Regions from separate parts of the Sutcliffiella sp. FSL R7-0096 genome, predicted to be linked through region 4. Evidence: riboswitches for the same ligand, from Rfam matches in the RefSeq annotation. Region 4 holds a riboswitch; each other region holds the start of a gene.
The links. Region 4 has a riboswitch for S-adenosylmethionine ahead of MKY77_RS15980 (sugar ABC transporter substrate-binding protein). Riboswitches for the same ligand answer to the same signal wherever they lie in the genome.
Positions count from the first base shown of each region.

Region 1: another riboswitch for S-adenosylmethionine. It lies ahead of metE (5-methyltetrahydropteroyltriglutamate--homocysteine S-methyltransferase); the one in region 4 lies ahead of MKY77_RS15980 (sugar ABC transporter substrate-binding protein).
Region 2: another riboswitch for S-adenosylmethionine. It lies ahead of MKY77_RS02945 (YezD family protein); the one in region 4 lies ahead of MKY77_RS15980 (sugar ABC transporter substrate-binding protein).
Region 3: another riboswitch for S-adenosylmethionine. It lies ahead of MKY77_RS05550 (methionine ABC transporter ATP-binding protein); the one in region 4 lies ahead of MKY77_RS15980 (sugar ABC transporter substrate-binding protein).

Region 1 covers NZ_CP152003.1:2,985,823-2,993,412, reverse strand. Annotated here, with positions in the region: gene scpA (methylmalonyl-CoA mutase) at 1-1,021, shown strand, start outside; gene meaB (methylmalonyl Co-A mutase-associated GTPase MeaB) at 1,014-2,048, shown strand; gene metE (5-methyltetrahydropteroyltriglutamate--homocysteine S-methyltransferase) at 2,109-4,406, opposite strand; cobalamin riboswitch at 4,557-4,749, opposite strand; SAM riboswitch class I at 4,820-4,930, opposite strand; gene MKY77_RS15360 (BrxA/BrxB family bacilliredoxin) at 5,195-5,632, shown strand; gene MKY77_RS15355 (hypothetical protein) at 5,681-6,028, opposite strand; gene MKY77_RS15350 (glycosyl hydrolase family 18 protein) at 6,172-7,590, shown strand, end outside.
Region 2 covers NZ_CP152003.1:543,660-551,249, forward strand. Annotated here, with positions in the region: gene MKY77_RS02930 (flotillin family protein) at 1-1,467, shown strand, start outside; gene MKY77_RS02935 (diacylglycerol kinase) at 1,746-2,666, shown strand; gene MKY77_RS02940 (hypothetical protein) at 2,798-3,259, shown strand; SAM riboswitch class I at 3,381-3,485, shown strand; gene MKY77_RS02945 (YezD family protein) at 3,543-3,704, shown strand; gene MKY77_RS02950 (phosphoadenylyl-sulfate reductase) at 3,993-4,709, shown strand; gene MKY77_RS02955 (inorganic phosphate transporter) at 4,740-5,813, shown strand; gene MKY77_RS02960 (hypothetical protein) at 5,857-6,039, shown strand; gene sat (sulfate adenylyltransferase) at 6,172-7,323, shown strand; gene cysC (adenylyl-sulfate kinase) at 7,339-7,590, shown strand, end outside.
Region 3 covers NZ_CP152003.1:1,082,177-1,089,766, forward strand. Annotated here, with positions in the region: gene MKY77_RS05520 (DUF4083 domain-containing protein) at 1-157, shown strand, start outside; gene MKY77_RS05525 (hypothetical protein) at 277-642, shown strand; gene MKY77_RS05530 (GNAT family N-acetyltransferase) at 668-1,165, shown strand; gene MKY77_RS05535 (M20 family metallopeptidase) at 1,286-2,494, opposite strand; gene MKY77_RS05540 (MetQ/NlpA family ABC transporter substrate-binding protein) at 2,507-3,334, opposite strand; gene MKY77_RS05545 (methionine ABC transporter permease) at 3,350-4,000, opposite strand; gene MKY77_RS05550 (methionine ABC transporter ATP-binding protein) at 3,990-5,021, opposite strand; SAM riboswitch class I at 5,101-5,208, opposite strand; SAM riboswitch class I at 5,305-5,413, opposite strand; gene MKY77_RS05555 (hypothetical protein) at 5,737-5,910, shown strand; gene MKY77_RS05560 (SDR family NAD(P)-dependent oxidoreductase) at 5,964-6,746, opposite strand; gene MKY77_RS05565 (alpha/beta hydrolase) at 7,014-7,590, shown strand, end outside.
Region 4 covers NZ_CP152003.1:3,109,662-3,117,251, reverse strand. Annotated here, with positions in the region: gene efp (elongation factor P) at 103-660, shown strand; gene MKY77_RS15995 (hypothetical protein) at 1,099-2,331, opposite strand; gene MKY77_RS15990 (alpha-glucosidase) at 2,558-4,228, shown strand; gene MKY77_RS15985 (hypothetical protein) at 4,846-5,115, shown strand; SAM riboswitch class I at 5,234-5,339, shown strand; gene MKY77_RS15980 (sugar ABC transporter substrate-binding protein) at 5,444-6,556, shown strand; gene MKY77_RS15975 (sugar ABC transporter ATP-binding protein) at 6,617-7,590, shown strand, end outside.

The DNA.
Region 1 (7,590 bases), 120 kb from region 4:
AACGGAAATTACAAAAGTCATTGATCCTTGGGCCGGTTCGTATTATGTGGAAACATTGACGAAAGAACTGATTGATAAAGCTTGGGCACATATTGAGGAAATTGAAGAGCTTGGTGGCATGGCAAAAGCGATCGAAACAGGCTTGCCGAAGATGAGAATTGAAGAAGCTTCAGCACGTCGCCAAGCAAAAATTGATTCAGGAAAAGAATCTATCATTGGTGTGAACAAGTATCGCCTCGATAAAGAGGATATGGCAATTGATGTCCTTGATATTGATAATGCCGAGGTTCGTAAAAAGCAGATCCTACGTTTGCAAGAGCTCCGTGAAAACAGAGATGAAATGGAAGTGGTATCAGCTCTTGAAGCACTTTCAGATGCGGCTAGAACAGGGAAAGGCAATCTGCTGGAGCTAGCCGTGGATGCTGCCCGCGTGCGTGCAAGTCTGGGAGAAATATCTGATGCCATTGAAAAGGTAGCCAATCGCCATCGTGCTGTCATCCGTTCTATCAGCGGCGTGTACAGCAGTGAATTCTCCAATGAGGAGGAGATGAAGGCCGTGAAGGATAAGATTGAGGAATTCCTAGAGCTCGAAGGAAGAAGACCAAGGATCATGATCGCTAAAATGGGTCAGGATGGTCATGACAGAGGGGCAAAAGTCATTTCCACCGCGTTCGCCGACCTTGGATTTGATGTGGATATCGGGCCTCTTTTTCAAACACCAGCAGAAACAGCGCTGCAAGCAGTGGAAAATGACGTGCACGTTATCGGTATCAGTTCCCTTGCTGCCGGGCATAAAACACTTCTTCCACAACTCGTAGAGGAGTTAAAGAAGTTGAACCGCGAAGACATCATCGTTGTAATTGGGGGGGTAATTCCAGCACAGGATTATGAATTCCTATATAGTAAAGGCGCTTCGGCTATTTTCGGACCTGGAACGGTCATCCCGAGGGCGGCCGAAAAGGTCCTGGAGGAAATCTACGAACGCCTTGGTTATGAGGAAGTGGAAGAGACGCATGAGTAAAGAGCGCAAACCTCGAAAAAAGGTGCTTAAAAAGGAAGAGCGGAGTACAGCGGATATCATTTCAGGTATCCATAAAGGAGTCCGTTCTGACCTTGCTCAAGCCATCACGCTTGTGGAAAGCAATGCAACACGACATTTTCATAAAAGTCAGGAAATCATTCAGGAGATTATGCCATCCACTGGGCACTCTGTTCGAATAGGAATAAGCGGTGTACCAGGTGCAGGAAAGAGCACCTTTATTGAAGCATTCGGGTTGTATTTGTGCGAGCAGGGCCATAAAGTGGCCGTGCTTGCAGTTGATCCGAGCAGTTCCAAGACAGGTGGTAGTATCCTAGGGGACAAAACGAGGATGGAACAACTCGCAAGGCATCCGCAGGCGTTCATCCGTCCCTCCCCTTCAAGTGGCACATTAGGTGGAGTTCATCGAAAGACAAGGGAAAGCATTCTTTTATGTGAAGCAGCAGGGTATGATGTGATTTTAGTGGAGACTGTTGGAGTCGGACAGAGCGAAGCCATTGTGCGAGATATGGTAGATTTCTTTTTACTGCTTGTTCTAACAGGTGCAGGCGATGAGCTGCAAGGAATGAAAAAGGGCATTATGGAGCTTGTTGATTCGATTGTGGTGAACAAAGCGGATGGAGATAATAAAGCAAGAGCCGAGAGGACCGCACATGAATATAGACAAATCCTTCATTTCCTTCAGCCTGCAACAGAAGGATGGGAAACGAAGGCATTTACATGTTCGGCGCTGCATAATCAGGGAATTGATCATACATGGAAACTGATTAACAAATTTGTTGAGGTGACCAAAGCTTCAGAGCAGTTCGAATATAGGAGAAAAGAACAAAAACGGAGCTGGTTCTACACTTCTTTAAAGGACCAGCTAGAAATGCTTTTCTTTGGGGATGAAGATATCACATCAAATTTACCTCTGATAGAAAAGCAGATAAGTACGGACGAGCTCTCTGTCTCAGCAGGTGTGAATAGACTGATGCAAATTTATAAGAGAAATGAAAAGGGAAGATGATTATTCAAATAGGAATGCGAGATTGCAAAATAACTCTCGCATTCCTTTTCTTTTATTCGGTTATCGCTCTTTAACCAACAGACTTTCTCTAGTTTGTTTGGCAGCTTGAACCATCACTTTAAGGGAAGCGACCGTCTCTTCCAAACCGCGAGTCTTTAAACCACAATCCGGATTGATCCAGAACTGCTTTGGGTCAAGCACTTGAAGGGCTCGGTCAATGTTGCTCCTTATCTCATCTAGATGAGGGACCCTTGGACTATGAATGTCATATACCCCAAGTCCTATGCCATTGTCATACGTATTTTCCTCAAAAGAATGGATGAGTGAGCCATGACTTCTGGAGGTTTCTATGGAGATAACATCGGCATCGAGTGCTTTTATCGCATCGATAATATCTTCAAAATCCGAATAACACATATGAGTATGGATTTGTGTTTCATCCTGGACTGAAGATGTTGCAAGTTTGAACGAATAAACCGCTGCATTTAAATAGGCATCCCATTTTTCCTTTTTCAATGGAAGACCTTCACGAAGAGCTGGTTCATCCACTTGAATCATCCTAATACCATTTCCTTCAAGGAACTCTACCTCTTTCCGAAGAGAAAGTGCTATTTGGTTTGCCACATCATCCCGTGGAATATCATTTCGAACAAAAGACCAGTTTAATATGGTAATAGGTCCGGTCAGCATTCCTTTTACTGGCTTGTCAGTCAATGATTGGGCAAATAAAGTTTCTTTTATGGTCATTGGGGCTTGGAATGAGACATCACCAAAAATGATTGGCGGTTTTACGCATCTTGATCCATACGACTGAACCCAACCAAATTTCGTAAACTGAAAACCAGCTAATTTTTCTCCGAAATATTCCACCATATCGGTTCGTTCGAACTCTCCGTGCACTAAAACATCAAGGTCGATTTCCTCTTGGATGTGAATCCACTTTTTTATTTCAGACTCTATGAATTCTCCATATTCAAAGTCAGTTAAATTAGATTTTCTCCATTTTTGCCTTTGTTTTATTACTTCCTGTGTTTGAGGGAAGCTGCCAATCGTCGTAGTCGGTAAAAGCGGTAACTGAAAAGCATCTTCTTGCAATTTTTGGCGAACACCATATGTAGATCTGCGTTCAGCTTTATAATCATTTAAATTACGAATCTTTTTTTGGACCTCGATATTATTACGGCTGGAATAACTTTTTAATGTTTGAATCGCCCTGGCGGATGATGCAATTTCATCCTGGATGGTTTCTTTTCCATCTTGAAAACCTTTTGCAAGCACTGCTACTTCTTTTAATTTTTCATCAGCAAATGAGAGTGCACCTTTTAATGAATCATCAATTGTTTCTTCATTTTGCACCGTGACAGGCACGTGTAATAAGCTTGAAGAAGGTTGCACAATAAGATTGCTTTCCGTTACTACCTTTGAAATCTCTTCCAGAATGGAAAAAGTATCTTCAAGGTCTGTACGCCAAATATTACGACCATCAATGATACCCGCTGCAAGGACTTTATCTTTTGGAAACCCGTCCCTCTTTAGTGCAGCAAGATTTTGACCTTGATCATGTACAAAATCCAGACCTATTCCTTTTACAGGAAGAGAAATTATTTCTTTATAGTGATCTACTCCTTCAAAGTAGGTTTGTAGTATCACATTTAGAGATGGTGCTGCTTCATACAGTTTTTGATAGACATCGTGAAATAATGCAATTTCTTCTGTAGAGATGGTTGTAGATAGAATCGGTTCATCGATTTGCACCCATTCTACATCTTCCTCCTGCAATTCTCTTAAAATCTCTGCATATAAAGGAATAAATCGCTCAACAACTGCTTGAAACTGACTTTTATCATAGCCTTTGGCCAATTTTACAAAGGAGATAGGGCCTAAGATCACGGGCTTTCCTTTAATTCCGAGCTTTTGTTTAGCTTCCTTATAATATTGAAGGGGGCGGTTTTCCACTAAGCAGGGAAGAGCATCCTCCAACTCAGGAACAATATAGTGATAATTTGTGTTAAACCATTTAGTCATTTCAGATGCAACCGCATTTTCTGCACCTCTGGCTATAGCGAAATAGGTCTGCAGGGGCACCGTACCACCTTGGTATTCAAATCGCTTGGGCACAAGGCCAAACATCACTGCTGTGTCAAGTACATGGTCATATAGACTGAAGTCACCGGTGGGGATTAAATCGATGCCTAGATCCTTTTGCTTTTTCAGAAATTGAAGGCGTAATTCCTTCATTTGTCTCACAAACACATCTTTATCTAAATTACCTGCCCAAAATTGTTCAAGAGACTTTTTCCATTCGCGTTTTTCCCCAATTCGTGGATATCCAAGATTTGAACTTAAAGTGTTAGTCATTTTATCTCTCCTTGTTTATTGTGATTTTGTCTACAACTAAAAAATCTCCCTTTTTTAAAAAAAGGGAGATTCATACGCACACTTAACTAGAGTTGAGACATTCTGGTATCCTCAACACGTATTCCTCACTCCCCTCTATAACCTCGTAGAGTACAAGCGCATACAATAGGCAGGTATCCTGACTTAGGTTCATTGCTTCTTATCCCTTCCCATTTCAAAATGAAACAGTGGATTTTTGATAAGTCGCTCCCCATCACAGTGGCGGGACCGTGCCGGAATTACACCGGGCTTCCCTTTTAGCCGAGCGAATCACTTGCTCAGCACCTAATGCATTTGATATGAAGTTTTAGTATAATCATCAAATAATTTAAAAAGCCTCTCTAATAAATAGAGAGGCTGTGTAATAAAATCCTCTCTTATCACTCACAGCAAATAGCTATGCAGGATTTAGCACCTTTTCAATCAAAGTATTGAATGGTTGCTGGGCATCAATGGGCCAGTCCCTCCGCCTCTCTTAATAAGAGTGTTAAATATTTGATTAATTTAGAATTAATAATCATACTAGCATGACAAATCCACACTGTCAAAGATAATTTTAAGAAGTAATGGATTGAAACAAAAAAAGGAAAGTGAGCATATCACTTTCCTTCATCTAGGGAGTATAGGGGTATGGATATCTAGATGTTAGTGATATAATACCCGCCCGTATAGAAAATAAACCTTTTTTGTTTTTTTATTTGAAAAAAATTGGTATGATAAGAGTAGTTTAAAACTTGAGGTGATACAACATGAATATCGATTTTAATATGTTTATGAATGATGTTGTTCGAACTGCCAGAGAAGAGATGGATAACGCTGGATATGAGCAACTTAGAACGGTTGAAGATGTAGAAGAAGCATTTGCGCGTAAAGGGACGACACTTGTAATGGTGAACTCTGTTTGCGGTTGTGCAGGCGGCATCGCTCGTCCAGCTGCAACGCATGCGGTGCATTATGACAAGCGTCCAACACACTTGGTTACTGTGTTCGCTGGGCAAGATAAAGAAGCGACGGAGAAAGCACGTGAATATTTCGAAGGTTACCCACCATCCTCTCCTTCTTTTGCCTTATTAAAAGATGGTGAAATTGTAACGATGGTAGAAAGACACGAAATCGAAGGCCATGCGCCAATGTCAGTTATCACAAAGCTACAAGGGTATTTTGAAGATCATTGTGAAGAGCTTTAAGAGTTAATTAGAAGAGTGCCGGTCCCATTGATGGAACCGGCACTCTTTTTATTTTACTTCCAGGACAAGTGGATGTTCACTTAGTGCTAATTCATCTTGTCCCTTGCTCAATAGTATTATTCTATCCTGTTTTAGTTCAGAAGCAAACCCAATGGATATGGGGGAATTCTTAGCGACTTGGGAATGTTTTTTGGTTTTGACTTTTTCAACAATGGATTCATCATCAGTGCATACAAACCAACAATAATCGCCACGGTATATATTTACTTCATTCCCATCAATAGACACTGTTGGGAGAGGTGGCAAGCTTCCTTCTAATGAAATAGACTCGTTGGGTGTACAGGCAGATAGTAAGAATGAAAAAATAATGATGGTGATCCACTTAGCTTTCCCCATAAATCCACCTACCTCCATATTCTGAAATCAATCTTATCATACCACTTTATGGGAAATCCTTCACTAATATTTACCGCTACATCCTCCATCTCATGCATATTACAATAATAGGTAGGCAGTGTAATAGGAGGAAGTTAAAGAACATGCAACTTAGACGGAAGCGTATATTATATATTTTGGTTCTCCTTGTTATAGTAAGTACAATAGCTATATATTGGACAACTTCTACTAAAACAGTAACTACTAATTTACCTACAGAAAAGGAATCAGAAGCAGTGGAGAAAGTGGTAGACAACCCACCCGAGATTACTAGCTTCAGCCATTCTCCTGAAGAGAAGGAAGATTCGGTTGTCAGTGGTGATGTGGAGCTTCTTGTAGAAGCAAAGGATGACAACGAAATAAGTAAGGTTGAATTTTATTCTAGTAATGGAGATTACTTAATCGGCGAAAAGACAGAAGCGCCTTACACTATCAATTGGGCAACCGATCCCTGGGTAGAAAACGGGGAGCAGATACTTAAAGTCGTTGTATATGATAGCGCTGGACAAAAGGCGGAAGCAACGAAAAAAGTCACTGTGGAAAATCAAGAAGAAATGGACGCAGAATATAAAATGGTCGGCTATTATGCCGGATGGGCCAGTTATTCCGGATTCCACGTCACCGACATTGATGCAAGCAAATTAACACATATCAACTACGCATTTGCTAATATATCAGAAGATGGAAAAATAGTAGTGGGCGACCCAGCAACCGATCATGAAAACTTCAAGCAACTACAACAGCTAAAGAAGCAGCACCCCCATTTAAAAACGATGATTTCTGTTGGCGGATGGACTTGGTCGAAGAATTTCTCCGACGCTGCAGCTTCAGAAGAGTCTAGAGCCAGGTTTGCAGAAAGTGTTCGACTATTTATGTTAGAACATGGTTTTGATGGAGTCGATTTGGACTGGGAGTACCCGGTAAGTGGGGGACATCCTGATAATGTGAACCGGCCTGAGGATAAGCGTAATTATACACTTTTACTTAAAAAGATTAGGGAAACCTTGAACGAGCAAGAAAAGAAGGATGGTAAAGAGTATTTGTTAACAATTGCTGCAGGGGCGAGTAAGTCTCACGCAGCAAACATGGAGCTATCGGAACTTCATCGATATGTCGATTATATTCAGTTGATGACCTATGACATCAATGGGGAATGGGATGAATTAACCGGTTTGAATGCGCCATTGTATCCAGATCCTAATAGTGCGTTCAGTTGGCAATGGAGTGTGCAAGACGGCATAGAAACCTATATGGAAAGTGGTGTGCCGGCAGATAAGCTTGTTATGGGATTGCCTTTTTACGGTAGGGTGTTCCATGATGCAGATGCTGCTAACAACGGCTTGTATCAGTCGTTCAATGGAGGTACATCGTTTAGCTATTCCAAGCTTTATTCGGATTACATCAATAAGAACGGCTTTGAACGTTACTGGTTAGAAGATACAGAGGTACCGATTCTTTATGATGGCAATACGTTCATCAGTTATGATGATGAAGAATCGATAGTAAAAAAAACCGAATTTCTG
Region 2 (7,590 bases), 2.3 Mb from region 4:
GCACGCTACAAAACAGTCGGTCCAGACGAAGCGCTAATTATCACTGGTAGCTACCTAGGTGGCAAAAATGTCCACACAGACGAAGCAGGAAACAGAATCAAGATTGTACGAGGTGGAGGTGCGTTCATCGTACCGGTATTCCAACAATCTGAACCATTAAGCTTGCTATCTATCAAACTGGATGTGAAAACACCGGAAGTTTACACGGAGCAAGGTGTGCCGGTCATGGCGGACGGAACGGCGATCATCAAGATCGGCAATTCCATCGGCGACATCGCAACAGCTGCAGAGCAATTTTTAGGAAAAAGAAAAGAGGATCTGGAAAACGAAGCGCGTGAAGTACTAGAAGGTCACCTTCGTTCCATCCTAGGTTCCATGACAGTAGAAGAAATCTATAAGAATCGTGAAAAATTCTCGCAAGAAGTACAACGTGTCGCATCCCAGGATTTAGCGAAAATGGGATTGATCATCGTATCTTTCACAATCCGTGACATTCGTGACAGCAACGGATACCTAGAGTCCCTTGGGAAACCACGTATTGCGCAAGTAAAGCGTGACGCAGACATTGCAACAGCGGAAGCGGACAAAGAAACTCGTATCAAGCGTGCGGAAGCGGCAAAAGATGCACAACGCGCAGAGCTTGAGCGTGCGACTGAAATCGCAGAAGCGGAAAAAGAAAATCAAATGAAGGTTGCCGAGTACCGCCGCGAGCAAGACATCGCGAAAGCCCGTGCTGACCAAGCGTATCACTTAGAGGAAGCGCGTGCGAAGCAGGAAGTAACCGAGCAACAGATGCAGATCCAAATCATCGAGCGTCAAAAGCAAATCGAGCTTGAGGAAAAAGAGATCCTGCGTCGTGAGCGTCAATACGACTCCGAAGTCAAGAAAAAAGCCGATGCAGACCGTTACTCTGTTGAGCAAGCTGCATCTGCTGATAAGATGAAGCAAATGGCAGAAGCGGATGCACATAAATATCGCATTGAAGCAATGGCAAAAGCGGAAGCGGAAAAAGTACGTATCGACGGTCTTGCGATTGCCGATGCACAAAGAGCGCAAGGGGAATCCGAAGCAGAAGTCATCCGCCTGAAAGGTCTTGCAGAAGCGGAAGCGAAAGAGAAAATCGCAGAAGCATTCGAGCAGTTCGGTCAAGCGGCTATCCTAGACATGATCATCAAAATGCTTCCTGAATATGCGAAGCAAGTCGCAGCTCCACTTGGCAACATCGACAAGATCACGGTTGTCGACACTGGCAGCAGCGGTGAAAACGGCGGCGCTAACAAGGTTTCTGGCTATGCAACAAACCTGATGTCCACTCTACAGGAATCCCTGAAGGCATCTTCCGGGATTGATGTAAAAGAACTTATCGAAAACTTCTCAGGTAAAGCGAATGTGCGTCACAGCATCGACAGCTTGACCAGCGAAATCGCTACAAGCAAAAAGAGCGAAGAGAAGAAGACAGAAGAATAATTATGAGCTTTAGCCCCCATCTGCAGCTGCTACTTCCGAGAAGTAGTGATGCGGGTGGGGGTTTTGTTTTCGGGAGGATGCTAACCGCATTTCTCGAAATTTTCATTTTAATTGCATATAGCACACCGAATAGGCTAATATGTTATCAGTAGTGGATTACAGGTTCACTACTTAGTGGTATTGGTAAATATAACTATCTTATCAGACAACATAAAGAGCAGGACAAGACATAGATATAAAAGAGGGCTTAGTTAAATATAATTTTAGGATGATGGGAAATGAAACGAGCTAGGGTGATTTATAACCCAACCTCTGGACGTGAGTTATTTAAGAAGCACTTGCCAGAAGTGTTGGTTAGATTAGAAAAGGCTGGTTATGAGACATCATGCCACGCAACAACCGGACATGGAGATGCAACCGTAGCAGCGAGGCTTGCTGTGGAGCGCCGTTATGACCTGGTTGTGGCAGCTGGTGGAGACGGTACGATTAACGAGGTGGTCAACGGGCTTGCCGAACAAGAATACCGACCGCTGCTTGGTGTGATACCAGTCGGAACAACCAATGACTTTGCTAGAGCATTGGACCTTCCACGCGATGATATTTTAGGTTGTGTCGATGTCATTGCAACAGGGGTTCCGATGCCTGTTGATATTGGAAAAGCGAATGACCAGTACTTCATGAACATTGCCGGTGGCGGGAAAATGACCGAGCTATCCTATGAAGTACCGATTAAAATGAAAACGATGCTGGGACAGCTTGCCTACTACCTCAAGGGGATCGAGATGCTTCCTTCCATTCGTCCAACAAACGTAACGATTGAATACGACGGGAAGATTTTCGAAGGCGAAATCATGCTTTTCCTCGTTTCACTTTCCAATTCGGTTGGAGGATTCGAGAAACTCGCACCTGATTCCTGCATGAATGACGGCATGTTTGACATGATCATCCTTAAAAAGGCAAACATCGCCGACTTTATCCGGATTGCCTCATTGGCGCTTCGCGGCGAGCATGTGAAGGATCCGCTTGTCATCTACACCAAAGCCAATCGGGTAAAAGTAAACACGCACGAAAAAATGCAACTTAACCTGGATGGAGAATACGGTGGACTGCTTCCGGGCGAGTTCGTTAACCTATACCGTCATTTAGATGTAATAGTAGCTGAAAAGCGTAAAGAAATCGAAATGGCTAAATGCCAATAGAAATACATTCTAAAATGGTGCCAGACCCCCAAACATGGGATTCTAGCACCATTTTTATTTTCCTATAACGTAGACAAGGAAAAATATGTTAAGGTTTAAGAAGAAGTACGGGGTGTAAAGGGGGAAGTAGCTTGAAGAAAATAGGGGCTTTATTCTGTTTGTTATACCTGTTGACGGCTTGCAGTTTAGAAACACAAAAGGAAGCGGACCCAGTAATGGATATCTCGTCCCTCTCGCTTGGGATGGGGGAAAATGAGTATGGGACGGTTCAATATGTCCGCTACTCCATGATTCTTACATATAGTGAAAATCTAAAAATAAATGAAAAAACGTTGGAGCCTTTACTTGCAGGTTGGATTGAGGAGCGTATGCTTGACCATGAAATTGAGTTGGCGGATGAGATTGGTAACGGCCAGTTAAAGCTGGAAGGAAAAGTGACCTTTGATTCTAACGGCCTGACAAAACGAGATATTATTACCTATGAAAAAATAGAGGAAACCATCCAAGGAGTTATGTTTGAAACAAAAGCTGGAAAGATGTATCAAGCCGTGCTGGTGAAAGATGGAACGAAGCTTAAAAAAATCGGTAAATAAACGGAGTTGGATAGGACCAACTTCCTAAAATCGAAAAAATCCAAAAAAACTGTCAATATCATTGTTGACAATTCATATAAGTATGGTAGGATTAATTTTATTAAAAACAACACAAATGAAACGCTTATCTAGAGCGGCTGAGGGACTGGCCCGTTGAAGCCCGGCAACCTGCGAACAGCAAGGTGCCAATTCCAGCAAAATGGATACCCATTTTGGAAGATAAGGTGCAGGATACATACAATGCGCCTTTCCATAATGGAAGAGGCGTTTTTTATTTGGTGAAATGGAGGCGAGCCAACTGGCACAATCGGAATGGGATGATGTTGTAACTCACTTGGAAAGGATGCTGCAATCAATCAAATTTGGATCTATCACCCTTGTCGTACAGGATGGAAAAGTCATTCAGATAGAAAAAAATGAGAAGGTTCGCCTTCAGAAAAAATAAATATTGCCAGAATACAGTTGGTGATTGGAGCAAAGGGCGAAGACTCCTTCGGGAGGTAGCGCTTAGTGGAGACCCCGCAGGCTTGCCGAGGAGGCTCCACAAGCGCCCCCAGGAAAGCGTAACCCGTTGCGTAAATCACCAACGTGTTTAATGACATTTTAAAAATCAAATAAGCGCTGACCAGACAAACTGGAGGCGGTCTTTTTACATGATGCTTAGCTCGCATGCACAAGCACATATGTAAAGGGGCTGCCTTTTTTCGTTGGGAAAGAAAGGAGCAACAAGAAGATGAACCAGAAAATAACGTATGAAAGTTGGAAGGAGATATCAACAGACTTTGAGGTACATGATCCTTCAAAAGGCGCAAATGCCGTCTTGGAATGGGCTTATCAGGCCTATTCATCAGATGATATCATCTATGCCTCAAGCTTTGGGGCCGAGGCGGTGGTCCTGATCGACCTGATTCAAAGAGTAAAACCGGATGCCCATATTGTGTTTTTAGATACAGATCTGCATTTTCCGGAAACCTATAAGGTCATTGAACAGATAGAAAGTAGATTCCCGGAATTGCAAATCGAAAAAAGGAAGCCAGCGCTAACCTTGGAAGAACAAGCATCAGCGCATGGCACGGCCCTTTGGAAAAGAGATCCTAGCCTCTGCTGCCACATTCGCAAGGTGGAACCGCTAAAAGAAGCGCTCACGCCAAGGAAGGCATGGATATCCGGTCTCAGAAGGGAGCAGTCACCAACCCGGGCCAACACAAACTTCCTGAATCGTGATGATAAGTTCAAAAATATTAAAATCTGTCCGCTCATCCATTGGACATGGGAGGATGTTTGGGATCACATCCGTATCAGGAGGCTTCCTTATAACGAGCTCCATGACCAAGGATATCCAAGCATCGGCTGCTTTCCCTGTACACAGGCAGTCGGCGCAGCCGGAGATTCCCGCGCTGGCCGTTGGGCGGGGAGTGGCAAGACGGAGTGCGGACTGCATACAAACTAAGGTTGTCTGGGAAGTGAAGGAGGAAAAAGCATGTTAGTTACGATGGCCGTCATCGTTGGTCTATTTTTCGCCATGAATATAGGGGCGAGCGGTGCGGCGGCATCCATGGGTATCGCCTATGGATCAGGAGTTGTCAAAAGAAATCTTGCCTTGGTTCTGTGCGGGATTGCGGTATTCTTTGGGGCATGGCTTGGCGGGGGCGAGGTCGTCAAGACGATGGGAAGTGGGATTGTGCCGCAAAGCACCTTTACCGTTGCCATTGCACTGATTGTGATTGCATCTGCGGCTCTATCTTTATTTTTAGCGAATGTGTTTGGCATCCCGCTTTCCACGAGTGAAGTGACGGTCGGTGCAGTCGTCGGTGCCGGAATCGTCTATCAATCTGTCTTTGTCGGAAAGCTCGCCTGGATTGTTTCGTTCTGGCTTTTGACCCCTGTCCTTGCATTCTTGCTTGCAATCGGGGCCACCTGGGTGCTGAAACATAGAGTGATAGATCGGTGGGTTAAATCATCCCGGGCCGTTCCGATATTGTCGGTGCTTGTCGTGGTGATGGGGGTGTTCGAGGCATTCTCGGCAGGGATGAACAATGTAGCTAATGCGGTGGGACCTCTTGTCGGGGCAGGCATCATGAGCACCGGACAAGGAATTCTCTGGGGAGGATTGTTTGTTGCACTTGGCGCACTATTGCTCGGCCAGCGCGTCATGGAAACGAACGGAAAGAAGATTACCAAGCTACGGTTGGAGGAAGGGTGCGTGATTTCGGGCACTGGAGCCGGGATTGTTACGGTGGCCTCAGTGTTTGGAATCCCGGTGCCCCTGACACAGATCACAACGTCTTCGATTATCGGAATCGGCTTTGTGAAGCAAGGGCGTTCGGTTTTGAAGAAGGACATTGTCGTACAGCTGCTCGTTGTGTGGGTGGTATCGCCGGTGTTGTCGATGGTGCTTTCCTATACACTGATTCACTTATTGATCGAGCGGAATGTGTATCCGGTGATTGCGATGATCGGGGTGTTGGTATCGGTGTTCGGGGTGAAGTTTTTGATGCAGCGCTCGGGAGTTGGATCGGGGACGGCGGTTGTGTCGACAGGGAGTAAGGAGTGAGGGGCGGTTGCCGGAAGCTTTTGGCTCGAAGGTGGTGCTTCGGGTGGGACGAAATGTACAAATGTCTGAAGTTTTGGCGAACTTGTCCAAAGATTTGCTGAACTTGTCCGAAATTTCCTCCAACTTGTCCGAAGATTGGCCAAGATTGTCCGAACCAATTTTTCAAGTGTCCGAACACCCAGGTAAACTTGTCCGAACCACGCAATTTGTTGTCCAAACCGCATAGAAAAAAGTACAGAACTTGTCCGAACAAGCGCAATAGTTGTCCGAACGATTTTTTACAGGCAAAAAACACAAGATTTTCTAATTGATTTCATTTAAAAACCAAAATCCATTCAAAAAAGAGAGGTAACCAAAAATGACCCTACCAAAACCACACGGCGGCACACTTGTGCAAGCCTACCAACCAAACTATGACACGACCAATCTAACAAAAGAAATCCAAATAGACGCAATCGCACTTAGTGACTTGGAACTCATCGGAGTCGGGCTTTTCAGTCCGCTCACAGGCTTCCTTAACAAATCCGACTACCAATCTGTCGTCGAAAACCTCCGACTCCGAAACGGCACGGTCTGGTCGGTCCCTGTCACACTGCCCGTCACAAAAGAAGTAGCAAGCACCTTACAACAAGGGGAAACCTATAAGCTTACCCACCAACAGACCACATATGGAGTCATCACCGTTTCGGAATGGTACGAACCGGATCTCCATAAAGAGGCTCATGAAGTATACAAAACGGAGGAACTCGCACATCCCGGGGTCAAGCGGTTATTCGAACGGGGCGACATATACGTGGCGGGGGAAATCAAGCTAACCAAAAAACCAGACAAAGGGGTAGCCCAGGATGTCTGGATCGAGCCAAAAGAAACCCGTGAACTTTTCCAACAAAAAGGCTGGAAAACGGTCGTCGGCTTCCAAACGAGAAATCCTGTCCACCGCGCTCACGAATACATTCAGAAAGCGGCGCTCGAAACAGTGGATGGACTATTCCTTAATCCACTCGTAGGCGAGACAAAATTAGATGATATTCCAGCCGACGTCAGGCTAAGGAGCTACCGGGTGCTTCTTGAAAACTACTATCCAACAGATCGTGTCCAACTTGCAGTCTACCCAGCAGCCATGCGCTATGCCGGACCAAGGGAGGCAATCTTCCATGCCATCGCCAGAAAGAACTTCGGCTGCACCCATTTTATTGTTGGACGTGACCACGCTGGGGTTGGCGATTACTACGGCACCTATGATGCGCAGCATATTTTCCAACAGTTCACAGAAGAGGAGCTTGGTATCAAGCCATTGTTTTTCGAGCATAGCTTCTATTGCACCAAATGCGAGGGCATGGCCTCTGATAAAACATGCCCGCACCCTAAGGAAGACAGGGTCATTTTATCAGGAACGAAGGTGAGGGAGTTGCTGAGAGCCGGGGAACTGCCACCGTCCACCTTCAGCCGAAAAGAAGTCATCGAAGTCCTGATCGACGGTTTACAACAACAGAAATCAGCTGCCGTATAAGGGGGAAATAAAAAAATGAGCTCAAAAGCGACAAACATCACTTGGCATGAACAGACCATCACAAAAGAGGAGCGCCGTGCACAGAATGGGCATGGCAGCTGCGTCCTCTGGTTCACCGGACTCTCGGGATCTGGTAAATCGACCATTGCAAACGCAGTCTCCACGGAACTATACCGCCAAAGTATTAACGAGTATGTGCTGGATGGAGACAATGTCCGCCATGGACTCAACAAGGACCTAGGATTTTCAGACGCGGACCGGAATGAA
Region 3 (7,590 bases), 2.0 Mb from region 4:
GGTAGTTGTTTTTGGACTGTTAATAGTAGGGAGTATTTCTTTTACTCTATTTATCAGAAGACTGCTAGTTAATGCGTCTTATAAAAATAAAAGATTGTATAATATCGAGAAGAAGTTGGACGCAATTATTGAGAAAATGGAAAACGATAAACATTAATAGAAAAAAGTTTTATAGAAAACTAATTGCATGTTGGAGGAGGAGTTCCCATGCTGCAAAGAAAGATAATCTCAGCATCTATTTCCGGTTCTGTTTAGGTATTGTTGCTGGGATTGTTTTTGCCTTCTTTTTTTGGCGAAAGCACTACGTATGAGTCTTATACAGGTCACCTTTTGTTAGGTATATTCTTAAGCTATTCAGTAATTTTTACATACGGGATTCTGGCATCCATAACAAGCGATAAGATTGGTGAACTTATTTCCATAAAAGCTGAAGAAAAAAAGGCGGAAATCATTGTATCGGGTGCTTTGCATATGGTTTTTGGCGTGATTTTATTCTGGTTTAGTCTCGTGCCAGCCGCTATGATGTTTATAATAGATTGGATCCTTAAAATGAAGCGTGAAAAATATGAATCGAAATTTGCTTTCTTGAGCATGTCCATTCCCTTGACCTTCGGAATTTCCGCAAGGTTGTTTTTAACTTAGCAGTTGAATAAAGGAGAGAGCCCCTATGGAAATAAGACGATTAACAGCAACTGATGCGAAAAGTTATAGAATCATTAGGCTGGAGGCACTAAAAAACAACCCAGAAGCTTTCAGCTCCAGTTATGAAGAGGAATTAGAGTATTCTTCTGAAATATATGAAGGTAGGTTGTCCAGCGAGCACATTTACACCTTTGGAGCATTTGTGGAAAAAAGGTTGGTGGGTACTGTCACCTTGATATGTGAAACCAAAATGAAAATCAAACATAGAGCTACAATTGTGGCGATGTACGTATTACCTGAACAGAGAAAATCAGGTGTTGGAAAAGAACTCATGAACGAGGCAATCACCAAGGCAAAGGAACTAAAGGAAATAGAACAAATTTATCTAGCGGTTACAGCAAGCAACGAACCTGCGAAACGCCTTTATGGTTCACTCGGTTTCGTTACTTATGGAGTGGATAGGAACGGGTTGAAAATAGGCGCTACATATTTTGATGAGGATTTGATGGTGTTAATGTTATAAAAATTCAGAATGGAACTTGTTTCACTAAGAGGTGAGTTCTTTTTATGACTGGTTAAATGGATGCTTAAAAAAAGAAATGAACAGCTAATTACTTCGCTGAACATTTCTTTTTTATTGATATCATAATGTCTTCTTTGCTAACTCAAAGTCCTTTCTTACTTTCGATAAAACCTCCGGATCTGTCAAGAGCCTCAAGCCGGTCAGTGCCAATGCTTCCGCCCCAACCAACAGTGCGTGGTCACCTTGTGGCGAGCGGGCTGCTGACTTGAACTCCTCCGTATGACCGACCAATGTGTCAGGACCTATTTTAATATATGGATGGATGGTCGGGACCACTTGGCTGATGTTGCCGACATCAGTAGATCCGATTCCAGCTTTGCCTTCTAGTACAACCGTTTCTCCAAGTGACTCCACAATCTCTTTGTATATAGCATCCAGGCTCTCGTTCAATAAGATATTGTCCACTTCATTCTGGAATGCGATGACATTAAGTTTCGCCCCGGTTGTAAGGGCAGCACCTTCTGCGATGGCTTTCACTTTGCATGTTACTTCATTCAATCCTTCTCGAGTCGCAGCCCTTATATAGAAGCGTGCTTTTGCGTATTCCGGTACAATGTTAGGTGCATCGCCACCATGAGTGATGATGCCGTGAATCCGGACATCATTTGTTACATGTTGGCGCAGTGCATTGATGCCATTGAATAACTGAATGACAGAATCTAGTGTATTTACTCCTTCGTGGGGAGATGCGGCAGCATGGGCAGGCTTTCCGATAAATTCGAAATCCAATGGATCGACAGCGAGTGTTGGGCCAGTTAATCTCGTTGCATTTCCCGGATGAACCATCAAGGCTGCATCGAGATGCTGTACTAGACCGTGTTTAACGAAGCTTCCTTTGGCACTGCCATTCGGGCCGCCTTCCTCAGCTGGTGTACCGAACACGGTGACTTCACCACCAGTTTCATCTAATACTTTACTTAGAGCGACCGCGGCTGCGACGCTAGTTGTCCCGATGATATTGTGTCCGCATGCATGACCGATGCCAGGGAGAGCGTCATATTCTGCAAGATAACCGATGGAGGGGCCAGGCTTCTCTGACTTTTTAGTAGCGATGAATCCTGTTTCATGTCCTGCAACATTTGTTTTCACTTCAAATCCTTCATCTCTTAAGATGGAGGTAAGAAGGGAAGAAGCGAAAAATTCCTCGTTTCCAATCTCCGGTCTCTCATGAATCTGATGGCTGGTAGATAGATAGAGTGCTTGCTTATGTTTAATATCCTCTTTAATGATGACTGTTTTTTCATCAACTTGTGGAAGGGTTATTGCCATGTAAATCACTCCTTATTCTTTATTAGTATCAACGCCGATTTCACTTAATGGAACAAACGTGGGAATCGTACTGCCTTTATATTCTTTTTCAATGAATTCTTTCACATCGTCTTCTTGATACAGTGCGGCAAGCTTCTGTAAGTCTTCACGATTTTTATCCTCGGTACGGACAGCAATGATGTTGATGTATGGTGTTGCAGTATCATCTTCATGGAAAATGGAGTCTTCTGTAGGGTTAAAGCCAGCATCAACGGCAATTCCGTTATTGATGATGGAAGCAGCTACGTCTGGTAAAACACGTGGCGTTTGACCTGCTACTACCGGGATGATTTCAAGATTTTTTGGATTTTCCACGATTTTGTCCAATGAACCGTTCCCGTCAAAATCCTCCGTAAGAGTGATAAGGCCTGCATCTTGAAGGAGTAAAAATGCTCTACCCATGTTGGTCGCTTCGTTTGGTACGGCAATTTTTCCGCCTTCCGGGATATCCTCCACGTTTTCATACTTCTCTGAGTATAGACCCATTGGTGCGATAACGGTTGTGGCAATCGGTGTTAGATCTAGATCATGCTCTTTGATAAATGCTTCAAAGTAGGAAATGGTCTGAAACGCGTTAGCATCCAGTTCCTTTTGTGCCAAGGCTAGGTTCGGTTGTACATAATCGGAGAAACTGACTATCTCAATGTCCAGTCCTTCTTTTTCCGCCTTCTTCGCTACAAAGTCCCAAATTCGATTGTCGGTGCCGCTCACTCCGATTTTAATGGTGTCACTGTCATTGGAGCACCCTACTGCTGTTAGTAAAAGAATGGTTAAAATAGCAAAGCTAAGTAATTTTTTCATGATGTTTGTCTCTCCCTATCGTCTTCTGATTTTTTTGGATAAAATGTTTCCGGAGCTTTGGATCGCCTGGACCATCACGACCAGGATGGCAACGGTGATGAACATGGTGATTTCATCGAACTGTTGATAGCCGTATGTAATCGCAAGGTCACCGAGGCCACCGCCTCCAACGGCCCCTGCCATTGCGGAAGCCCCAATCAAGCCAATGGTTGCGATGGTGATGGCAAGTACCAGCGAACTCAACGCTTCCGGTAAAAGGAAACGAAAAATGATCTGTCTTGGTGTAGCCCCCATCGCCTCTGCGGCTTCAAGTACACCTGGTTCCACTTCCAACAACGAATTTTCTACTAATCTTGCAAAATATGGTGCCGCATAAAAGATGAGCGGTACGGTTGCGGCGGCGGTTCCAATGGAGGTTCCCACTATCAGTCTCGTAAGCGGGATGATCGCTACGAGTAAAATGATGAAAGGTATCGAACGTAAAACGTTGATTATTGGATTTAAAAAGTTAAATAGTACATTGTTTTCTAGAATATGTCCCTTTCTCGTCACAACTAACAGCACACCAAGTGGTAAGCCAATCAGTACGGAGAATAGTAGGGAAAAGCTGACCATCGATAAGGTTTCTAATAAGGCGTCAATAATTTGATCGGAACTAACTCGCATGTGCATTCACCTCTTTCACTAATACTTTTTCTTGTTGTATGAAAAATAAAGCGCGTTTGATTTCGGAAGGTTCCCCTTTTAACTCCACAACCAGGTTTCCAAAGGGAACACCTTGCAGTTCGGTAATGTTTCCGAAAAGGACATTCACATCCACATGGAACTTCTTAGCCACCTGGGACAGGAAGGGCTGGCCAGCTGAAGCACCGACAAAGTTGATTCGGTAAATTCCTTGGTGATCATCTTTTTGACTAACTAGATCCCTAATCGATGAAGGCAACTTATCATTCAAGACAGAACTGACGAAGTTCCGTGCAGTTGAGGTCTTAGGATTGGAAAATAGGTCAAAAACCGAACCGTGTTCAATGATTTTGCCTTTTTCAATGACAGCCACTTTATCGCAAATATCCCGGATGACTGACATCTCATGGGTGATCATCAGGATGGTGATTTTGTATTCCAGGTTTATCTTTTTCAAAAGCTGAAGGATGGAGCTTGTTGTTTGTGGATCAAGGGCTGATGTCGCTTCATCACATAGCAGGACGGAAGGTCTCGTGGCCAATGCCCTGGCAATTCCGACTCGTTGCTTCTGCCCACCAGAAAGTTGGTCAGGATAGTTATCCTTCTTATCACCAAGCCCTACAAAGTCGAGAAGCTCCTCGACTCTTGTTTGGATGTCCGCTTTTTTAACATTACTGATAAGAAGGGGCATTGCTACGTTTTCATATACCGTTTTCGAGTTAAGTAAGTTAAAGTGTTGAAAGACCATTCCAATCTTTCTTTTAGCATTTCTTAAATTTTTGGGTGATAGTTTTGAAAGATCTACTCCACCGACGAGAACTTTCCCTGATGTTGGTCTCTCTAGCAGATTCACACAACGAAGGAGAGAGCTCTTTCCGGCACCGCTGAATCCGATGACTCCGTAAATCTCGCCTTCTTCAATGCTCAAGTCGATGCCATCTAGCGCATGTACTTCCTGCTCGCCACTTTTGTAGACCTTTTTGACGTTCTTGAATGTGATCATGATGTTTCCTCCTTATTGGAAAATAAAAATGCCCTTTTCTTGGAAAGACAAGAAAAGGACATCGCTATGTAGATGCTCTTTCTTATCTTTCAAGCGTTAATGCTTGATGGAATTGGCACAGTGCTTCACAAGAAAGCCTGTTGCCGAGGTTTCACAGGGCCAGTCCCTCCACCTCTCTGGATAAGAAAACTAAATTTATTCAATTGGAAAACTCGGGTTTAGAATACAAAAAACCTCTTCTTAGCAAGTAAGAAGAGGTTAGCGCCCGTGCATGCTTATGCTCTTCTTATCTTTCCAAGCATGATTGCTTGAAAGGAATTGGCACAGTGCTTTATAAAAAGCCTGTTGCCGAGGTTTCACAGGGCCGTTCCCTCCACCTCTCTGGATAAGAAAATAAGTTTTTATTTGAATGATGATAAGTTTATAACGGTTGTGAATGGATGTCAACGTTTTTTTGAAAAATAAAAAATATTAGAAGGAACTTAAGGTGTAGCATGTACTTATCTCTGAATTATTATATCAGTACTCTTATTCTTAATTAACATATAAAGCCCCTTGACTCAAATAGTTTACCAATAGCTATTTTAGCATCATGCAGAGTGGGAAAGAAATAGGTCATTGGATGGACCATTGTTTGGAAAACCTTATCCCAATCCTTATAAAATAAGATATTCTAACACATACTTAGGAATATGATTCAGTGGAGGTGAAGGTATTGAAAGATTGGAATGAGCAATCTGCTAAAAATAACAATATCCAGCCTGATTTAAAACTTGCTACTGAACAATTGGCTGATAAAAAGGTGCAATTTGATGTACAAGAGCAAATTGGAATGGAAGCGATAGGGCAGGAAGAGAAAGATGTACCACCTGGCAGTGTAAATCAATAGATTGCAAGTAAAAAAGGTAAGCATGTGGCTCACCTTTTTTACTTGCAAAGACTCTAGAGGAGGGATTCTGCTCCATCAATAAAGATTTGGCTGCCAGTAATATGACTGGAAGAATCTGAGGCCAAAAAAGAAATGAGGTCTGCAACCTGTTCCGGCTTGCCTGGTTGATGCTCTAAGGGGTGGGAGCTATCGGGATACTCAATGGGAATCTTGATTTTTTTGAGTTCCTCTTCCTCTGGGAAGGTGTTTTTTTCGATATTCGTTTCTATCGCCCCTGGACAGATTATATTGACCCGAATATGATATTTTGCCAATTCAAGCGCCGCCATCTTTCCAAAAGCAACTTGTCCTGCTTTGGAGGAACTGTAAGCGGACATTCCGAAACCACGGAAGGTTCTTGTACCATTGATGGAGCTGGTGATGATGATACTGCCACCTTGGGCTTTCATATGGGGAATTGCATGCTTTACGGTCAGGAATGTACTTTTTAGATTGGTGTTCAGGGTCTGATTCCAATCTTCTTCATCAAGATCTTCAATAGGTGCCACTTTCCCATTTATCCCTGCATTTGCAAAGACGATATCAAGCTGTCCCCAGCGATCGAGCACCTGCTTGAAGCTTGCCTCAAGATCTTTGGTATCGGAAACATCAGTCTGGAGTGCCATCGCTTCTCCACCGGCTTCCGCTATTTCCTGTCTGAGCTGTTCGGCATCCTCTTCCTTCAAATCAAGTATCGCTACCTTTACACCACTTTTGGCGAGTCTGATTGCACTTGCCCTGCCAATTCCGGAGGACCCACCAGTAATAATGGCAACCTTCTCTATGTTCCTATTCATTTATCTCACTCCTTCAAAAACAAGTTATGAGAATCATTTACCCATTTCTGAAAAGAAGCACACATGGGGACCCTTGTCCCAAGATGCACTTCCTGATTTACTGATAGGAGAATGGGCTGTTTTGAAAGCGGTAGAGATTATAGACGAATTAGAATTTGAAAGCAGATAAAACTAGAGTCGGGAATTGGATTAAACTGTGGAACTAATTTAATGTCTACTTCGTATAGGTAATGAATGTAACTTTTATAAAAGAAAGTAGAGGAAAAGATGAACACTAAGAAGAGATTCAGTTTCCGCAAAATATTGAAGTATATATCAGTAGGCTTAATAAGTATGGTTGTATTGTGGGTGGCGTTTCATCATGTAATGGTTCTCTTCGAAAAGAACAAGTTTGAAGCTACAGGACAACTGGTGGAAGTGGATGGTAACCGTATGCATGTACATGTTGAAGGTGAGGGAGCAAATACTATTGTTCTACTTCCTGGATTAGGAACTTCAGCGCCAGTACTGGATTTTGAGCCACTTATGAATGAGTTGAGCAAGAGTAATAAAGTAGTAGTCGTAGAGCCGTTTGGTTATGGATGGAGTGGGAAGACTGATAAGGATAGAACGGTAGAAAATGTGTTGGAAGAAGTAAGGACAGCGTTGCAGGAAGCGAAAATTGAAGGCCCATATATTCTGATGCCTCATTCTATTGGCGGAATCTATAGTACGTACTATGCAAATACATATCCTGAAGAGGTTGAAGCGATCGTGGGTATTGATCCAACACTTCCAGCGGCGGTGGAATATTTTGATGTACCGGTTCCTACTATGCCAGGTTTCCTTAGGGCGATTCCGCCGA
Region 4 (7,590 bases):
TCTAGTAAAAGTGTATCTTACGTCGTGTAGACTAGAGTAAGGCACTCAAGGATACAATACGTTTAGGGCATTATTTTACATAGCTTTAGGAGGAACTAATAAATGATTTCAGTAAACGATTTTCGTACAGGTTTAACAATCGAAGTAGACAACGGCATTTGGCGTGTAATGGATTTCCAACACGTTAAGCCAGGAAAAGGAGCAGCATTCGTACGTTCTAAATTACGTAACCTACGTAATGGTGCCATCCAAGAAAAAACGTTCCGTGCTGGTGAAAAAGTAGCAAAAGCACAGATAGACAACCGCAAAATGCAATACCTTTATGCAAATGGAGACATGCACGTATTCATGGACAACGAATCCTATGACCAGCTGGAACTTCCATCAGCTCAAATCGAATACGAATTGAAGTTCTTGAAAGAAAACATGGAAGTTGCCATCATGATGTACCAAAGTGAGACGCTTGGTGTCGAGCTTCCAAATACAGTAGAACTAAAAGTAGCTGAAACAGAGCCTGGAATCAAAGGCGACACAGCTTCCGGCGGATCTAAGCCAGCAGTTATGGAAACTGGTGTGACAGTTAACGTACCGTTCTTCGTAAATGAAGGAGACGTATTGATCATCAATACAACTGACGCTTCTTACGTTTCAAGAGCGTAATTTTAGAGAAAGTGAAAATCCCGCTTTGGTGGCGGGATTTTTTCTTTTTTATGTTCGGTGGTGACGTTTAAGGCTGAATTAAGTAAATGTCCAAAGATTTGCTGGACTTGTCCGAAGTTTTTGAAAAGTTGTCCAAAGATTTTGCGATCTTGTCCGAAGATTGGCCACAAATGTCCGAACCAAATTTTGAAATGTCCAGACCTTGGAAATTCTTGTCCGAATATCCTTATCCAATTGTCCGAACACTCTATTTTTCTACCTGGAAAATGTCCAAACCCACCCGATAATTGTCCGAACCTTTTTAGCACCCCAAAAATGCACTGTTTGAACCCGTCTTTCATAAAAATAGAGGTAAATAAGCATGCCGAACAATGTAACTCCACAGCTCCTACTTATCTTAAGTAACCCATCACAAAACTCACCCTAAAAACAACCACCCTACTTACCAAACCAAACCACATTAAACACATTCTCCACAAGCATACGTCCGTCCGTACCATCTGACTTACTCCACCAAATATGCCTTCTTCCATCTGCATCTTCCCGAACCCAAGCCAACGAAGTGCCTTTATTCAACACTACAGGCTCACGATCAGAAGAACCCACTGGTGGTTCAGAAATCTTCACAGCTTCTTTTTCCTTCAACGCCACCAAATACAATGACGACTTAAATTCTTTCGAACTCTCACTGGTTTCTCGTCCCCGTGCCACCACAATTCTTTCATCATCCACCCAGTCGAAGTCTACATCCGCATACCCTTTTGGCGTATGTGTCTTTTTATAATTAGGAATTATGGTGCTAGTCGTTAGAACTTTGTTTTTGACGCCGGCTGTCATGCGACCACCACCCTGAATAGAGGCTAGAAGAGGTTTGGTTGGCGCCCATTTTATCCAATTGGGATCAAGCAAGATCTCCCCAAGTGGTATGAAAAGTTTGTTTTCTTTCACATACACACTGAGCATGTTGCTGTCTGCAGACCACGAAGCAGTCGGCGCGACCACCATTGCTAAGCTTTTCCCATCATGTGACCAGGAAAAGTTTTCTACATCCACCGATAGTATAGAGATGTCATCATACTTCAGGGGAGATCCAATGGTGTGGAGAGGGGTGACTTTTACATCCATTTCATGCTCTTCTTTTTCTATACCCCAATGAACTTCGTAAAGTCTAGGGTGGCTCCATCCGTCAGGAAATAATGCCGCACTTGCTGAAGCAATTAAATTGACTCCATTCCCGTCCCAAGTAAAATTAGATACACCTCCAGTAAGTTGATGAATAATCGGCGTACCGGAAGAGAGCTCCACTACACACAGGATGGATCCAGTCAAGAATGCAAACGTATGGTCAACCGGGTTCCATAGGGGATCATGACCAGCGATTTTGAGCTTAGTGGAACTGTTGGTTTCTGTGTTATATAACCATATCTCTGGTTCTTCTGATTCTTTATCTATCTGTCTTGCTTCATAAACGAGCCATTTCCCATCAAAAGACCAGCTGAAATTCCCTACATTAATGTTTTCATGTATGGCTCTCTCCTCTTTGCCATCAAAGAGCCATAACGAGTGGTATCTTGTAAAAGCTGCTGTTGGTTGGTCATTTGCTGCGGCAAAAGTAGCGTTAGGGGTGAATATAATCATGATGACTAGCAAACAAATCCATAAATATTTCATGGTTCGAAACCTCCTAAAATATTCCTAACAGTTAGTGTTACCATCTACGTTCATTTCATGAATAAAACAAAATCAGAATTTAAGTTGAAATTAGTGAAAAAGATGGTATAGTAAAGTAGTGGAATTATTCCAGGTTATATTTTTTTAAAGATTTGTGCAAACGGTTACGCAATAAAATGCAACCGTTATCATAGTAGAGTGTAGTTAATAAGGGAGTGTATCATGATTGAAAAAGATATGGTGGAAAGAAGCAGTTGCCTATCAGGTATATCCTAGAAGTTTCATGGATTCCAATGGGGACGGTATTGGTGATTTACGAGGAGTTATTTCTAAACTAGATTATTTAAAAGATATGGGTATAGATGTTATTTGGATCTGTCCGATGTATAAGTCTCCGAATGTGGATAATGGCTACGATATCAGTGATTATCAAGATATCATGGAAGACTTCGGGAACATGGCGGATTTCGATGAGTTACTAGAAGAAGTGCATAACCGCGACATGAAGCTTATCATTGATTTGGTAATCAATCATACTTCTGATCAGCATGAATGGTTCATTGAATCAGCATCTTCTAAGGACAATCCAAAACGCGATTGGTACATTTGGAAAGATGGGAAAGACGGCAAGGAGCCAAACAACTGGGAAAGTATTTTCAATGGTCCAGCTTGGAAGCTGGATGAGAAGACTGGCCAGTATTACATGCATATCTTTGCTACAGAACAGCCAGACTTAAACTGGGAAAATAAAGACGTTCGCTTTGCCTTGTACGATATGATCAACTGGTGGTTGGATAAAGGGATTGACGGATTCCGTGTGGATGCTATTTCTCATATCAAAAAAGAGCCTGGATTCCCAGATCTGCCTAATCCAAAAGGATTAGATTATGTTCCATCTTTTGATTACATGATGAATGTAGAAGGTATTCAAAAGCATCTTGAGGAATTGAAAGAGCAAACGTTTGCGCGCTACGACATCATGACTGTCGGGGAAGCAAATGGTGTGAAGCTGAACCAAGCAGATGAGTGGGTTGGCGAAGAGAACGGGAAGTTTAATATGATCTTCCAATTTGAACATCTTGGTCTTTGGGAAAAAGGAACAGAAGGCGGAGTAGACCTTCTTCAACTGAAAAAGACATTGACGAAATGGCAAAAAGGTTTGGAAGGAAATGGATGGAATGCTTTATTCCTTGAAAACCATGACCAAGCTCGTTCTGTTTCTACATGGGGTAACGATACAGAATACCTAGTAGAAAGTGCAAAATCCCTTGGTGCATTGTATTTCTTAATGCAAGGAACTCCTTTCATCTACCAAGGTCAAGAACTTGGGATGACGAATGTGAAGTTTGACAGCATTAACGATTATGATGATGTTGGAATGAAAAATCTTTATGACATTGAGAGTGCTAAAGGAGAGGAGCAAGCTCAAAAAGTGATGGAAATCATCTGGGCTAAAGGCCGTGACAACTCCCGTACTCCAATGCAATGGAACGACGAGTCAAACGGAGGGTTCACAACGGGCACTCCATGGATGGGCGTGAATGAAAACTACAAAACCATCAATGTGGAGAAGCAATGGAATGACCCGGATTCCGTATTAAGCTTTTATCGCGACATGATCAAAATCCGTAAAGAAGAAGAGGTATTTGTCTATGGTGAATATAATCTGATTCTTGAAGATGATACACAAGTTTACGGTTATACAAGAACACTTGATAACAAAGTGGCGGTTGTATTATGTAACTTGAGTGAAGAAGAAGTAAATGTAGAGCTTGATGGCCTTGAGGTGGATTCTGCAGACCTTCGTCTTCAAAACTATGAAGTTGCTGCACATGAAGATGTGTCTGAGCTGACATTGAAGCCTTATGAAACTCGTGTTTATGTGGTAGCGAAATAATATATGCTGGGAAAGCCTCACCAATTTGGGTGGGGCTTTTCTTTTTTGGTAGGAGAAGAGTTTTAGGTAGGAGGAAGGTAACGAATTTTCTAGGCGGCGATGATGATGAAGACCTCTGATTCGATAAAATCTAATGTGAGAGGTCTTCATCAACCCTATGAGAACGTCAGTTTGGTAAGGAAGGAAAGAGGGAGGTCCTCATTGGCCTTATGAAGACGTCAGTTTGGTGATGAGGAGAAGAAAGAGGTCTTCATCAACCTTATGAGGACGTCGGTTTGGTAGAAATGTGAAGAAAGAGGTCTTCATCAACCTTATGAGGACGTCGGTTTGGTAGAAATGTGAAGAGAGAGGTCTTCATCGACCTTATGAGGACGTCAGTTTCGTGAAGGTGGTAAGAAAGAGGTCCTCATCAGCCTTATGAGCACGTCTATGTCATGAAGATTGGAACGAGAAGTGAAAACCAATCGGGCTTGTTCCACATTAAATTACCATTTTGTTTACTATTAAGACAGCCTGGCACATATATTATCGTAATTACCTCTTTGGTAATCCATTTCTCTTAATGAAATAACTAGTCTTTATCTTTTTCCCTATTTGGAAAATAAGGGGGCAGAATATTGAGTACAATTGTATGGCTGTCAATCATATTTGTATTGTTAATATTAATGATCATTAGTATTTATTTTTTCTTTATTGGTAGGCGTAAACAAGAGGCGGTACAAATTTTCACTATAGAGAGTTTTATCCATGCTCACCATATGAATACAGACAATCCTCATAAGCAAGGCATAGTTGATAAGATTAATGATTTTTTTGAGAATACTGAGGAAGCAGATAGTGATAGTGGAGAAGACAGTGAAGACGGAGGGGAAGATGGTGGACATTAATTTACAAAATACCTGCTACTTTTAATATCCATTAAAAAATATAAAAAAAACCATTGACACTTCTCCTTTAAGGCAGTAAAGTAATACTTAATTCTTTTAATAAACTAAATATTTCGATCTCTTATCAAGAGTGGCAGAGGGACTGGCCCTATGACGCCCAGCAACCGTTCCATTTGGAATTGGTGCTAAATCCTGCAAAACAGTGATGTTTTGAAAGATAAGAGAGGGACAAGTCTATTTGATTTCATTTAGCGCTCAAACCTCTCTTTCTTGGAGAGGTTTTTTTATTTTATTAAAGCAATAAAGCAAAAAAAGGAGAGCGGAAATTATGAGCAGAAACTTTATAAAAAAAGGAATAGTGGCATTAACAACAGCGACTTTATTATTGACAGGGTGCAGTGGTGGAGGTGACACTGCTGCAAGCAGTAAGCCAAAGGGGCCGATTGAAAATGTACCAGAACAGTTTGCAAATGGAGAAGGTGCAAAAATTAAGGTAATCCGAAAAATTGGCGGGGATGATCATACGGCTCAATTTTTAGCTGGAGCGAAAGAGGAAGGGGAGTCCCTTGGGTTTACAGTGGATGTATTCACTGCAAATGGTGACAGTGCCAAATTCCATGATGCAATTAATCAGACTGTTAACCAAGATTATGACGGGGTGATTATTTCACACGGTGATGATGCGGCAACAGTGGAAGGTGTCCAGCAGCTTGTCGACAGTGGCAAAGAAGTGGTGACATTCGATTCCAATGGAGATCTTGCAAACATTGAAGGAGTTACATTAACTTCTCAAGATGATGAGGAGCTGGCAAAATTAGCACTTGACCAACTCGTTAACGATTTCAACGGGGAAGCAAATGTGGTGTATCTGTGGGTAGACGGATTCCCGCCAATGGTTCGACGTAACAATGTGTACAAAGAAACGTTAGACAATAATCCAGGTCTGAACGAAGTGGAACGCTTTGGAGTTGCTGCGGCAGATACTTCCGTTCAAACACAGAACGCGGTTGCGGCAATGTTGAACAAGCACCCTAAAGGAAGCATTGATGCAATCTTTGCCACATGGGATGCATTCGCAGTTGGAGCAGCGCGTGCGTTGAAAGAGGCTGGCAGAGAAGAAATCAAGATTTACGGCATTGATGTTTCCAATGCGGACCTACAGGAAATCGGTACGGAAGGAAGTCCGTGGAAATACACTGCCGCTGTGGACCCGAAATTGATTGGTGCGGTAAACCTTAGATTGCTAGCAAAAAAACTTGCCGACGAAGAAACTCCGCAAACTTATGACTTGGAAGCTTCCTTAATCTCTCAAGAAGAGCTACAAAAATCAAGCGAAGCCGTAAACATGGGCAACCTCTCATCTGTTGTGGAGGGTTGGGGAGAGTCGGACGCTTTTCTAGAAGAGTGGATGAACACATTGAAAGAGCATTACAAAAAATAATAGACTACACTCTCTTCATCAGGAGGGAGTGTTTGTATGTTTAAAGAAAGGGGGAGCAGAATGACAAACACAATACTTGAAATGATAGATATATCCATAGAATTTCCTGGGGTGAAAGCACTGGACCAGGTGACATTTACCGCAAAACCTGGGCGTGTGCATGCCTTAATCGGCGCCAATGGTGCTGGGAAATCGACGTTGATGAAAGTGCTGTCTGGAGCGTACGATCATTTTAGCGGGGAAATCAAACTCGGAGGAAAGCAACTTTCAATTTCTAATCCAACTGACTCCCAACAAGCAGGAATGCAAATCGTTTATCAGGAAGTGGATGCGGCGTTAATACCAACTCTCACAGTTGCAGAAAATATCATGTTGCAAGAGACGGTGCAGCACGCTGGTAGCAAGCAGTGGATCCATTGGAAAAATGTACATAAGAAAGCAGCCGCACAATTGGAGAAGTTGAATAGTAATATCTCTACCAAACGGCTGGTAAGCTCGCTGACATTAGCGGAGAAGCAAACTGTCCTCTTAGCAAGAGCCATTTCAACAGATTGTAAGTTTTTGATTTTAGATGAACCAACAGCACCTCTTAGCAACAGGGAGACAGAAAAACTGTTTTCCGTCATCAAGAGATTGAAAGAGGAAGGGGTGGGGATCATCTTCATCTCCCACCGGATTCCTGAAATTGTGAAAATCTGTGATGAAATAACCATTATGAGAAATGGACAAGTGGTAAACCGGGATATGGTGGCAAACCTGACACCGGAAAAGATAGTCGAGTGGATGCTCGGTCAGAAACTGGAGCAGCAGTTTCCGGAATACAATCCAACCATAGGTGAGACTCTGCTAGAAGTAGAAGGATTCAGCGACCAAACTATAGTAAAAGATGTAAGCCTCCATGTAAAAGCAGGGGAAGTTGTTGGGATAGCTGGACTTGTTGGAGCGGGAAAAACGGAGCTGTGCAAGGCATTGTTTGGATCATCTAAAACGACAGGGACCATAAGAATCAAAGGAAATACGATTAAAGTAAAAAG